Regions from separate parts of the Paenibacillus provencensis genome, predicted to be linked through region 2. Evidence: riboswitches for the same ligand, from Rfam matches in the RefSeq annotation. Region 2 holds a riboswitch; the other holds the start of a gene.

Region 1 (6,621 bases), on a different contig from region 2:
TATCTATCATAGATTTATTATATGCTTTAATAGATTTTGTGTATACATATTTAATACACATTTAACAAAGGATAAATTTTAAGATGATGCACCACCACTAAAATGAGTAATGTAAGTGGTGAACACAAATAAGACCACACACAAATTGGGGGAGGACAACCTAACATGTTCAAAAGAGTTAAGAAATTACCTTTAATGATGACTACACTAGCGATGACCGTCGTACTCGCTGCCTGCGGATCAGGTACAGATACGAGCGGATCTGGAAATACAGACCCAGCAGGGAGCTCTAATGGCAACACAGAAACAACACAGCTTAGCGGTTCCGTGCTTGCAGTAGGATCTACAGCGCTTCAGCCGCTTGTTGACCAAGCTGCACAAGATTTCATGACGATTGAAGGTAATGAGAACATTACAGTTCAAGTTCAAGGCGGCGGTAGCGGTACTGGACTTACACAAGTGGCTGATAAGCAAGCAGACATCGGTAACTCCGACGTATTTGCTGAAGAGAAGCTTGAGGCTGATCAAGCAGCACAACTCGTTGACCATCAAGTAGCAGTAGTTGGTATGGCAGCTGTAGTAAACAAAGAAGTAGGCGTGACAGATCTGACTAAGCAACAGCTGTCCGACATCTTCAATGGTAAAGTGACGAACTGGAGCGAAGTTGGTGGAGCGGATCAAGATATCGTGATTATTAACCGTCCTGCAAGCTCTGGTACTCGTGCTACATTTGAGAAATACGCGCTTGGCGCAGCGGCTCCTGACCTTGAAGGATCGATTCAAGAAGAATCTTCTGGTAACGTTAAGAAGCTTGTAACTGAAACTCCTGGTGCAATCGGCTACCTAGCATTGTCCTATCTGGATGATACACTGACTGCAGTTAAGTATGAAGGTATTGAAGCAACTGTAGAAAACATCGAGTCTGGTGAATATCCAGTGTGGGCTTATCAGCATATGTACACGAACGGTGAGCCAAATGAAGTAACAAAAGCATTCCTTGATTACATGGTTTCTGACGAAGTTCAGAACACTTATGTTGTAGAGCTTGGTTACATTCCAGTTAGCGGTATGCAAGTTGAGCGTGACGTAGAAGGTAACATCACTGAAAAATAATGCTGAATACGAATTAAGCGGTATGAAATCTAGGATTCCTCAATAATGATTTCATACATGACCTAATGAGAAGAGGCGGGCAAATTTGCCCGACCTCTTTCGTTCGGTTAACGGCAAGATATACAAATTATACTAAAATGATTCAAAAGGATGGTTTAGATGAGTCTAACGAAGAGGGAGCCGGTGCTAGAATCCGGTGAACAGTCTCGTCCCAAGCGGGAGAAGCATTTCTACGAGGATTGGATCGGTAAAATATATACTTCCATCTGTGTAGTTTTCCTTATCGTCGTCATTGTATCAATTGTTTTTTTTGTAGCCTCCAAAGGGCTTGCTACCTTCTTTGTTAACGGTGTAAGCGTCAAAGAATTTTTTACATCGGCAACATGGAACCCGACATCTGATCCGGCTTCTTACGGGGCTCTGCCATTCATTGTCGGCTCCTTCGCTGTTACAATTCTGGCAGCACTGATTGCAAGTCCATTAGCGCTCTGTGCGGCGCTGTTCATGACCGAAATAGTACCCGGTAAAGGCAAGCGAATTCTGCAGCCAGCCATTGAGCTCCTGTCCGGTATTCCATCGGTTGTCTATGGTTTTGTTGGTTTGAGTGTCATCGTTCCATTACTGCGTTCGATCTTTGGAGGTACAGGGGTTGGTATTCTTGCAGGATGCCTAGTCTTATCCGTCATGATTCTTCCGACAATTACAAGTATTATGGCAGATGCGATTACGTCTCTTCCTGGAGGACTCCGTGAATCCTCCTATGCTCTCGGAGCTACTCGCTGGCAAACGATTGCCCGTGTTGTCATTCCGACGATGCTTCCTGCGCTTCTGACGGGTGTCGTGCTCGGTATGGCGCGTGCATTTGGTGAAGCTCTGGCGGTACAGATGGTTATCGGTAACGCTCCATTTGTACCAACTTCATTACTGGAGTCAGCATCTACACTAACGAGTGTAATTACGCTTAGCATGGGTAACACTGCAATGGGTTCAGTTCACAACAATGCGTTGTGGAGTATGGCACTTGTGCTGCTGATCATGACCTTCTTGTTCGTCTTACTGGTGCGTTTGCTTGAAAGGAGAAACCAGGTATGATGAAACCAAAAACAGCCGATAAATTAGCCACTGGCATCATCATCGCTTTCGCTGTATTTATTATCGCGATCTTGGTGGGATTGATCGGTTATATTATACTTCGCGGCGTTAGCCATATCAGCTGGGACTTCCTTACCAGCCGGCCGCAAAATCTTCGGGGCGGAGGCGGAATTGGGCCGCAGCTCTTTAACTCCGTGTTCCTGCTTATCTTGACTCTAATCATTACCATTCCGCTCGGTTGGGGAGCCGGTATTTATATGGCGGAATATGCGAAACCAGGCAAGATTACTAACTTTATACGATTGGTTGTTGAAGTACTATCCTCTTTCCCTTCCATCGTTATCGGTTTGTTCGGTTTGCTATTACTTGTTAACACCTTTGGATTTGGCTTCTCACTCTTGTCCGGTGCACTTGCGCTCGCCGTATTTAATCTGCCGCTGATGGTACGTACGACAGAGCAGGCCTTCCGTTCCGTTCCGACGGCGCAGAAGGAGGCCGGTCTTGCACTCGGCTTGTCCAAGTGGAAGATCATTACTTCCATTTTGCTTCCGGTTGCGCTGCCTAGCATGATCACGGGTACGATTCTTGCTGCCGGACGGATCTTCGGTGAAGCCGCAGCGCTGATGTATACAGCCGGCATGAGTAGTCCGCCGCTTGACTTTACGGACTGGAATCCGTTCAGCGAAAGATCACCGCTGAATCCGATGCGTCCGGCAGAAACACTAGCCGTGCATATCTGGAAAGTCAACAGTGAGCAGCTTGCGCCTGATGCGCTTGAGATTGCGGCAGGAGCTTCGGCCGTTCTCGTTATCCTCGTTCTTATCTTTAACCTGCTTGCGCGCTGGCTTGGACGTGTTGTATATCGCAAGTTGACAGCGGCTAAGCGTATGAACTAGTAGAATCGGCTTTTTGTATATAGGGAGGTACTTTGAATAATGCCACAACAACCTTTTAGCACAGAGGATCTGAGTGTTTTTTACGGCGAGAAAGAAGCGGTGAAGGGAATCAGCATGGAGTTCCCCAAGAATACCGTAACTGCCTTGATTGGTCCTTCTGGATGCGGTAAATCCACGTTCCTGAGATCCTTGAACCGAATGAATGATGAGATTTCTGGGGCTCGCGTTACAGGTCATATATGGATGGACGGCAAAGACCTGAATGCGCCAGGCACAGATGTTATCAAGCTTCGGCAGAACATCGGAATGGTGTGGCAGAAGCCAAACCCGTTCCATAAATCGATCTATAACAATGTTGCGTTTGGTCCGAAATACCGCGGTGTCAAGAGGAAGAAGGATCTGGACGAAATCGTGGAAAAAAGCTTGCGTCGTGCCGCTCTGTGGGACGAGGTCAAAGATCGTCTTAACGATTCTGCCCTGGCCCTGTCGGGTGGACAGCAGCAGCGTCTATGCATCGCTCGCGCCCTGTCGGTAGAGCCGCAGATATTGCTGCTGGATGAGCCGGCTTCGGCACTAGACCCGGTATCCACAGGTAAGATTGAAGAGCTGATTACCGAGCTCAAAAAAGATCTGCGTATCGTTATCGTTACTCATAATATGCAGCAGGCAGCCCGGATTTCAGATTTTACAGCGTACTTCTACTTGGGTAATCTCATGGAACGTGATGTAACGGAGAAAATCTTCTCTAATCCGGAGAACCAATCGACTCAAGAATATATTATGGGACGTTTCGGCTGATCGGAGATTATCGAGAATTCATAATGATCAGATGAGCACAGCTTACGGCTTAAGAAGTCGAAGCTGTGCTTTTTTTGCATAGTGTCAGTTCTACAGGCTATTACAGAGTGGGATTCAGTAGATTCATACAGAAAAAGTATCGCTGTGCTCGGCGTATTTTACAGTATCGATCGTGCTTGTCCTCCTGTCGTTGGTGCTCTGGTTGATTAGTCTTCTCCGTTCGAGAAGTGGCTGTTTTGATGAAGCTAAGTCTATAGATCAGCCCAATGTAATTGCTCTATAATGACAGGTATAACAGGGTTAGATGTATAAGCGAATAACAAAGAATGCGCATAATATATCTTAAGAGAAGTGAATCAATTTTATATCATTTTGATCTATATATACTCTTGATTTAAGCAACTAAAGGTATTATGAAATTGATTCAACTCATTAGAAATAAATATAAATTGATTCAAGTAGTGAATAAATCTGAAAAAATCTTTATGGTGTGAGAAAAAGTAACATTATGCTGCTCTATATAAGGTTGGATCGTTACTTTTGTTGACATGTAGTCAGCTTATCGATTAATCTATTTATAGTGAGTTGGAAATTGATTCAGTACAAAAAAAGAATAGGACAGCGGATGAAGATCAATGGGAGAGATCACGTGGGAAACCATGTGACACCGAAGGAGCAAGCTGATAAGCACCCGGCTTATACAGCAGAATCTCTCAGGTAGAAGAACCTTGATTCGACGCAACTCTGGAGAGAGCCGATGCGCCGCCAAAGGGGTAAGTGAGAGTGAGGGCGATTGCTATGCGCCGGCCACTTCTGACGAAACTTTCAGGTACCAGGACAGAGAGAGGGGATGTACGCCCTTACTCTGTCCTTTTTTTGCGTGGAAGAACTGATATTTCTGCACAGAATAAGTTAGAACGATGAGAAATGGGGAGTTAAGATGACAAGGTTCAAGGATGTATTCTCAATTATCGGGCCGGCAATGACGGGACCGTCCAGCTCCCATACGGCAGGGGCCGTTAGACTTGGGCGTATCGCCCGGCAGTGGCTTGGGACGAGACCGGAGAAGGCGAAGATGATATTATACGGCTCTTTTGCCGACACTTATAGAGGACATGGAACAGATCTGGCGCTAATCAGCGGACTTATGAATATGGCTACCGATGATGAGCGAATTCCGGATGCAGAGGAGTGGGCTGAGAAGCTGGGAGTGGATTATGAATTCGTAACGAGCGGTCTTCCGGCGGCACATCCGAACACCGTGAAATTTGAGCTGTCAGCAGGAGAACGAACTTGCACGATGGTGGGAGCTTCCATTGGTGGAGGGAACGTTACCGTCTCTTTATTGGATGATTTTCGAGTGCAGCTGACAGGTGATTTTCCTGCGGTTGTGCTCAGGCATTCGGATAAAGCCGGAGTTATAGCTTCGGTAACAACAGCGATCAGTGAATCCGGCGTCAATATTGGGTTCATGCAAGTCGACCGCAAAGGCCGGGATGGTGAAGCGCTCACAGCGATGGAGACAGACACGGTACCGGCATCGGATGTACTCATGAGACTGAAGTCCCTGCCTCATATTTTTGATATCAAGGTCATTGATTTGAAGAAAGGGGACGATACGGATGCGGTTTAAGCATTTAAAGGATCTGAATGCGATCTGTACGGCTGGCTGAGCTGATGATTGAAGAGCAAGTGAAGGAGACCGGAACGCTAGAAATTGAGGTTGTGCAGCAGATGGCGGATTATTATCAGGTTATGAAGCAGGCTGTGCATAAAGGAATGAACGAGGATACAACATCGCGCAGTGGTCTGACAGGAGGAGACGGTCAGCGGGTGCGCCATTATTTGCAGAACAATCAGAGCTGTTCGGGTGATGCATCTACACTTGCTATGGCCTATGCACTTGGCGTGTCCGAAGTGAATGCTTCCATGGGAAGAATTGTAGCAACACCTACCGCGGGATCAGCAGGTATAATTCCGGGTGTATTCGTAAGTGCACAGGAGCGGTTTGGATGGGATGACGAGCATATGGTTAATGGTTTGTTCTCTGCAGGAGCGATTGGTTATGTCATTGCTAATAATTCCTTCATATCTGGAGCAGAAGGTGGATGCCAGGCAGAAGTCGGTTCAGCGATCGGGATGGCAGCGGGGGCAATGGTTGAGCTTCGCGGCGGAACACCGGAGCAGGTCGTGCATGCGGTCGGTTTAGCTCTTAAAAATACGCTTGGACTCATATGTGATCCAGTCGCAGGGCTGGTGGAGATTCCGTGCATTGTACGGAACGGACTCGGAGCGGTCACAGCGCTTGCAGCAGCAGATATGGCCCTCGCAGGAGTGCGGAGTGCGATTCCTTCTGACGAAGTGATCGATGTCATGCTCGAAGTGGGAAGCGCGATGCCAAGCCGTCATCGGGAGACGGCCCAGGGAGGACTCGCCCAGACGCCAACAGGCAAGAAGCTGACGAAACAGCTGGCAGACGCGAAGAAGGGGAAGACCGCGCCTAAGAAAGCAGCAGATTGAGAGCAATGCGGGGAACTGGCATAATGTGCGGTGTGCCAGAGGCATATGTTGAACTGCACAGTGGAATATCTCTTGTGTAACAATGAACGATGATTAAAGAAGCCAAGACGAATGCATAGGGAACTCGTGTGAATCCCTGTTTCGTCTTGGCTTCTTTATTGGGCGGGCGTTATTACGCTTGATTAAATATTTCACTAAGTAG
Region 2 (6,621 bases):
TCGAAAAAAACGAAAGCAAATGTCCAAGAAGCATGTTCCGGGTCTCAGTATAGAAATGCCAAAAGACGAGTCTTAAATGTTCATTTGAATAAGCGGAATTATGCAATTGAATAACCCAAGACGGGCGGGGATTTGTCTCTCCTCGTCCGTCTTTAACATTTCCATGAAAAATACTTTACTTCTTAGGTAAGCTCATATCCTGGCTTACGTACAAATATGACTTTGGATTCAGTTACCCATATGATAGACTTAAGCTTAAATTTGAATACGGTATCGTGATTGCACGGATGCTCATTTTCTTGATACTGGTCGATTTTGTACAGCCAACAGACTAATAATAAGCAGGTGAAAAAGATGCCCTCCTTAACGATTGACATCAATCCGCACATTTGCCCCTTATGCCACAAGCCTAATGGATGTGCCAATGCAGCCGGGAAACCTCACACTGAATGCTGGTGCATGAGCCAGTCTGTGCCCAAGGAGCTGCTGTCACGTATTCCGGACGAGCAGAGACGCAAGGCATGTGTGTGTGAAGCATGTGTGACCGAGTTTCATGCCAGGGGAACGGACGAAGTCTAAGCTGCCTGGATATTTTTCACCTTATCAATCAATTTCATATGCGAATGATTGTATATTCAAAACTTTAGCGGCAAGTGAACGTTATATAAAATATATACTAATCTTTCCGGGAGGTTATCATTATGAAGACCCATGTCATGAGGACACAATCATCATTCAAGTCAAAAGTATTTACTCTTACCGTCTCTTCCATCCTTCTTGCCTTCGCGTTCATTCTGTGGCCCAATGTACCTTCTGCTATATCTCCACCTTCAAACATATCATCAGAGTACGATGGTCACAGCTCCCTTCAAGTCGCATTCCCGCTAGATAAATATTCTGTGGTGATGAGCAGCGTTCCCGGATTCCCAATCGAAATAAGTGAAGATCATAATAATTTCCCACTAATTATAGCAACTTCCTCTGGTGAATTACTGGTTAAGGAAGGTTCGGCTGGCAAGCAGGTGAGATCATCGGGAGCATCACTTGAGTTGAAAGAAGGAAACACCATTTATTGGTCCCCTCTTGCAGCTACACCAGTAAGTGAAACCAGCATAACGGTAACAAGTCAGTCTCAACATCAGAATTCGGCAATTAAGCCGGTTTCGATTCATATTTCAAAGGATCAAGATGGATTTTATAAAATTAATTAACCCCATGAGTTTCGTTCCACGAGAAACATTTTTTACCATAACAGATATAATCCATGTTCAGTTCAGTTATACCTAAGTGTTATAAGCCGAAATAATACAAAAAAGCTGATCTCCCCTTTAAGACAGGAAAATCAGCTCATACAATTTAAACAAACGCGTTATATATTATAGATAATTAAAATAAATATATTCTTACTCTTCAGTATGCGCGCGATACGCATCTGCATCCAGCAGTTTAGTAAGAGCAGCTTTGGAATCTCCATTTATTTTCACTTCAATCATCCAGCCGTCACCATATGGTGCAGCATTTACAAGCTCCGGCTCGTCTTGAAGCTTGTCATTAACACTGACGATTGTTCCGCTTACTGGCGCAAACAAATCAGATACGGTCTTAACCGATTCAATGGTACCAATGCTATCGTCACTGTTAATTTCCGTTCCAACTTCAGGCAGCTCCACAAACACAATATCTCCCAGCTGATGCTGAGCAAATTCAGTAATCCCGATACGTACCGTATCTCCGTCTAACGTTTGAACCCATTCATGCTCTTTACTATACAACAAACCGTTAATCACTTCGCTCATGTTCTCGTCAGCCTCGCTTTTTTCAAAAGTTAGAATTGTGTTTCTTCTCTGGTTCCTGCCCTTTTTCCACCCATAGCGTAAAACAATCCTCATCACAATGTCAAGAATGCTAACAAAAAATATGTTTATTTAACATACTCCTTGACTTTTCGGATTTAATCACGTATTAATGTAGTATAAGCGTTAGATTGAACGGAAGAGTTCGCTATTTCCGAACATTCTAGCCCATTAAGCGGTTGAACGTAAAGGGAGAGATTACCGCAGGATCATCGTTCTGAGCTTCTGACAGCTGTTGTATGATGTTCATTATCAGCTTGTAAGCAGGGACATTTCCGCATGGTAACGCCGAAGGAGTAAGCCCATTGATAAGCAAAGGGTGAATCTCTCAGGCAAAAAGGACTTTTACCGGACGCGACTCTGGAGAGCATCCATAACCGTTCGCTGCTTACGATAAGCGAACGATGTTAATAAAGGATCACCCAAGGGGAAACTCGTGAGCATCATGCGGGGTAACTCTCAGGTACCAAGGACAGAGCCTAAGAAGAACACATGCTTTATTAGCGTGTATTTTTCTTTGGCCTGTCCTTTTTCCATTTTCCAATAGCCCTTTTTCCTTTTTCCCTTTTCAAGTGTTTATTCTGAAAACTCTACTTATTCTTCTTCTAAATTACAGCCGAAAGCCGGCTTTTTACGAGGTGAAAATTATGTCCCAATTATTGAGAACACCGCTTTTCCCTCTTTATGAACAATATCCAAATGTACGCTGTATCGATTTTGGAGGCTGGGAGCTCCCGGTTTCCTTCAGCGGAATCCAGAAAGAACATGAGGCTGTGAGACAGCAGGCTGGACTATTCGATGTATCCCATATGGGTGAATTTCGGGTAGAAGGCGAGAATGCAGCAGACTTTTTACAAGGAATGCTGACAAATGACGTATCCCTGCTTGAAATCGGTCAGGCACAATACACACTCATGTGCTATCCAACTGGTGGTGTAGTGGACGATTTGCTTGTCTACAAGCGCAGCGACCATTTGTTCATGCTCGTTGTGAATGCATCCAATATCGAGAAGGACTGGACTTGGCTGCAGGACCATCTGCCTGAGAACGTTCAATTGGTGAATGAATCGGAAGCAACTGCTTTGCTTGCATTACAGGGTCCGAAGGCAGAAGCTATTCTATCCCAAGTGACCGATGTGAATCTTGCTGAGCTTGGCTCTTTCCGTTTTGTGGACGGTGCGGAAGTGAGCGGCAGCACCGTTATTCTATCGCGTACAGGATACACTGGTGAGGATGGATTCGAAATCTATGTCAGTGCCGATGACGCACAGAAAGTATGGCTTGCGCTTATGGCCGCAGGTGAAGATGAAGGTCTGCTTCCCATCGGGCTTGGCGCGAGAGATACACTTCGATTTGAAGCTAAACTCCCGTTATATGGACAGGAGCTTTCTTCTACGATTACACCGCTTGAAGCCGGGCTTGGCATGTTCGTGAAGCTGGCTGCTGGTGACTTTATCGGTCGGGATGCACTGGTGAAGCAAAAAGAGGAAGGCCTGACCCGCAAACTCGTCGGTATCGAGATTACGGATCGAGGCATTCCGCGTTCTCATTATCCGGTCTATGCAGAGGGAGAGCAAATCGGTGAGGTAACGACTGGTACCCAGTCGCCTACACTCAAACGCAATCTGGGCCTTGCACTGCTGGATATTCAGTATACAGAACCAGGCACCACTGTTGAAGTCGAAATCCGGGGGAAACGCCTCAAGGCAGAAGTGATCAAAACCCCATTCTATAGAAGACCAAAACCTACAGCCCAAGCGGCAAAAGGAGCGAATTCATAATGGCAAATCGTTATCTACCGATGACGGAACAAGATCAGGCGGAAATGCTGGCAGCAATCGGAGCGGAAACGATGGAGGATCTCTTCTCCGACATTCCTGAAGAGATCCGCTTTAAAGGCGAACTCCCTGTTTCATCCAAGCTGGACGAATACGCACTTACTCGTCATATGTCCCGCCTTGCCGGACGTAATGTGAACGCAGATACACACGCAAGCTTTCTAGGTGCAGGTATCTATGACCACCATGTACCTTCTGTTATTAACCATGTCATTTCCCGCTCCGAATTCTATACTGCTTATACGCCCTATCAGCCAGAGATCAGCCAAGGCGAGCTGCAGGCGATTTTTGAATTCCAATCCTATATCTGCGAGCTGACCGGAATGGCTGTCGCCAATGCCAGTATGTATGATGGAGCAACGGCCTTTGCAGAAGCAGGTAATCTGGCTGCAAGTGCGACACGTCGTAAAAAGCTGGTTGTATCGAGTACGGTGCATCCAGAATCCCGCCAGGTACTCGCCAGTTACGCACATGGTCTGAATCTTGAGGTCGTTGAGATTGGTTATACAAATGGTGTTACAGATATGGAAGCACTCGCAGCTGCAATCAGTGAAGATACGGCTGCAGTGATGATTCAAAGTCCGAATTTCTTCGGTAGTGTAGAAGACATCCAGGCTGCAGCTGACCTGATCCATCCAAACAAAGGACTCCTTATCGTCAGTGCGAATCCAATTTCACTCGGACTTCTGGAAGCTCCGGGCAAGCTTGGTGCGGATATTGTGGTTGGTGATGCTCAGCCGCTTGGAATTGCAGGCTCCTATGGCGGTCCTACCTGTGGATATTTTGCTGTATCACAGGCCCATATGCGCAGAATTCCTGGACGGATCGTTGGTCAAACGACGGATCGTTATGGCAGAAGAGGCTTTGTACTCACACTTCAGGCTCGTGAACAGCATATCCGCCGTGAAAAAGCGACCTCCAATATTTGTTCCAACCAGGCTCTGCTTGCGCTAAGTGCGTCGGTCTATATGTCTCTGCTCGGCAAACAAGGCATGCTGGATGTGTCGGAGCTTAATTTGCAGAAGAGTCATTATGCCAAGCAGACAATAACTTCTATTGAAGGAGTAAGCACTCCTTTTACTTCACCGACGTTTAACGAATTTGTTATTAAGCTTCCCGACAATTCGAGTATGGAAGATGTGCAGAGCAAGCTGCTCGCTGCAGGATTTATCGGCGGATATGATTTGGGACGTGAATACCCGGAACTAAGTGGTCATATGCTGATCGCCGTTACAGAACGCCGGAGCAAAGAAGAGATCGATGAATTCAAAGCGGTATTGGAGGGATTGCTGTGAGTAAGATTGAAGCAGAGAAACCACAGGTTCAGAACGAGACAGCTGCACTGGATTTTGGAAGAACGGCAGGATCAGAAGCTCCTGAGCAGAAGCTGATATTTGAACTAAGCAAACCAGGTCGCGTCGCATACTCCTTGCCCGAGCTTGATGTGCCTCAGGTACGTCAGAATGAGCTTATCCCTTCTGGGTTTTTGCGTAAGGAGGCAGCTGCACTGCCAGAAGTATATGAAGTCGATGTCGTTCGCCACTATACAAGCTTGTCCCGCCGCAATTTTGGTGTAGATAACGGCTTCTATCCACTAGGCTCTTGCACGATGAAATATAATCCGAAGATTAACGAGGATGTTGCTCGTTATACCGGGTTTGCGAAGATTCATCCTTATCAGCCGGAAGAAAGTGTACAAGGCGCCCTTGAGCTGCTGTATCAGCTGCAATCCGACCTCGCAGGTCTTACTGGAATGGACGAAGTGACACTTCAGCCGGCAGCCGGTGCACACGGTGAATGGACAGGACTGATGATGATTCGTGCTTATCATGAGAGCCGCGGCGAAGTTCGCACCAAGGTCATCGTGCCTGACTCTTCCCATGGTACGAACCCTGCCAGTGCGACAGTTGCAGGCTTCGAGACCGTGACTATTCCTTCAACTGCAGAGGGACTGGTCGATCTGGATGAGCTGCGTGCAGTGGTAGGTAGCGATACAGCCGCGCTTATGCTGACGAACCCGAATACACTCGGCCTGTTTGAGAAACAAATTGTTGAGATTGCCAAGATCGTGCATGATGCCGGCGGTCTTCTGTATTACGATGGAGCTAACTCCAACGCAATTATGGGAATTGCCCGTCCAGGTGATATGGGCTTCGACGTGGTTCACTTGAATCTGCATAAAACGATGAGTACTCCTCATGGCGGCGGCGGCCCAGGCGCTGGTCCTGTCGGTGTGAAGAAGCTGCTCGTGCCGTTCCTTCCAAAACCACACGTGAAACGTACAGAAGAGGGTACATTCTATCTGGATCGTGAAGAAGGACAATCCATTGGCCGTGTTAAAGCTTACTATGGTAACTTCGGAATTCTTGTTCGTGCGTATGCCTATATCCGTACTTATGGTCCGGTTGGACTGCGCCGGGTATCCGAGTATGCTGTGCTTAATGCCAACTACATGATGAAACGACTGGAGCCTTATTATGAAATTCCTTATCCAGGCGTCTGCAAGCATGAATTCGTGATGTCCGGCAAAGGCTTGAAGCAGTATGGTGTACGTACACTTGATGTAGCGAAGCGCCTGCTTGATTTCGGCTATCATCCGCCAACCATCTACTTCCCGCTGAACGTGGAAGAATGCATCATGATCGAACCGACAGAAACCGAAAGCAAAGAAACGCTCGACGGCTTCATCGACACGATGATCCGCATTGCTAAGGAAGCCGAAGAGAATCCAGAGCTCGTCCTTAATGCTCCTTACGGGACACCTGTTACTCGTTTGGATGAAACGACAGCTGCACGTAAGCCTGTCCTAAACTGTGCATGCAGTTAATTTCATACGCAGGCAGTCTCGCCTTGATCTAAAATAGAACAGAAATAGACCAAACAAACCTCCAATCCTATATTGGAGGTTTGTTAATTGTTTTCAGATCCAA

The links. A riboswitch is a leader RNA that binds a small molecule or an ion and turns the genes downstream of it on or off. The one in region 2 is predicted to bind glycine.
Region 1: linked by a shared signal. The riboswitch ahead of sdaAB (L-serine ammonia-lyase, iron-sulfur-dependent subunit beta) and the one ahead of gcvT (glycine cleavage system aminomethyltransferase GcvT) in region 2 are both predicted to bind glycine.

The regions. Positions count from the first base shown of each region.
Region 1 is NZ_JBHTKX010000003.1:118,982-125,602, forward strand. It holds gene ACFQ3J_RS19275 (phosphate ABC transporter substrate-binding protein) at 166-1,113, shown strand; gene pstC (phosphate ABC transporter permease subunit PstC) at 1,273-2,205, shown strand; gene pstA (phosphate ABC transporter permease PstA) at 2,205-3,101, shown strand; gene pstB (phosphate ABC transporter ATP-binding protein PstB) at 3,141-3,899, shown strand; glycine riboswitch at 4,526-4,637, shown strand; gene sdaAB (L-serine ammonia-lyase, iron-sulfur-dependent subunit beta) at 4,840-5,532, shown strand; partial or broken gene sdaAA (L-serine ammonia-lyase, iron-sulfur-dependent, subunit alpha) at 5,522-6,419, shown strand; gene ACFQ3J_RS19305 (LLM class flavin-dependent oxidoreductase) at 6,592-6,621, opposite strand, start outside.
Region 2 is NZ_JBHTKX010000007.1:45,421-52,041, forward strand. It holds gene ACFQ3J_RS23855 (endonuclease MutS2) at 1-76, shown strand, start outside; gene ACFQ3J_RS23860 (cysteine-rich CWC family protein) at 355-579, shown strand; gene ACFQ3J_RS23865 (hypothetical protein) at 702-1,211, shown strand; gene gcvH (glycine cleavage system protein GcvH) at 1,404-1,796, opposite strand; glycine riboswitch at 2,033-2,208, shown strand; glycine riboswitch at 2,210-2,333, shown strand; gene gcvT (glycine cleavage system aminomethyltransferase GcvT) at 2,501-3,634, shown strand; gene gcvPA (aminomethyl-transferring glycine dehydrogenase subunit GcvPA) at 3,631-4,986, shown strand; gene gcvPB (aminomethyl-transferring glycine dehydrogenase subunit GcvPB) at 5,034-6,518, shown strand.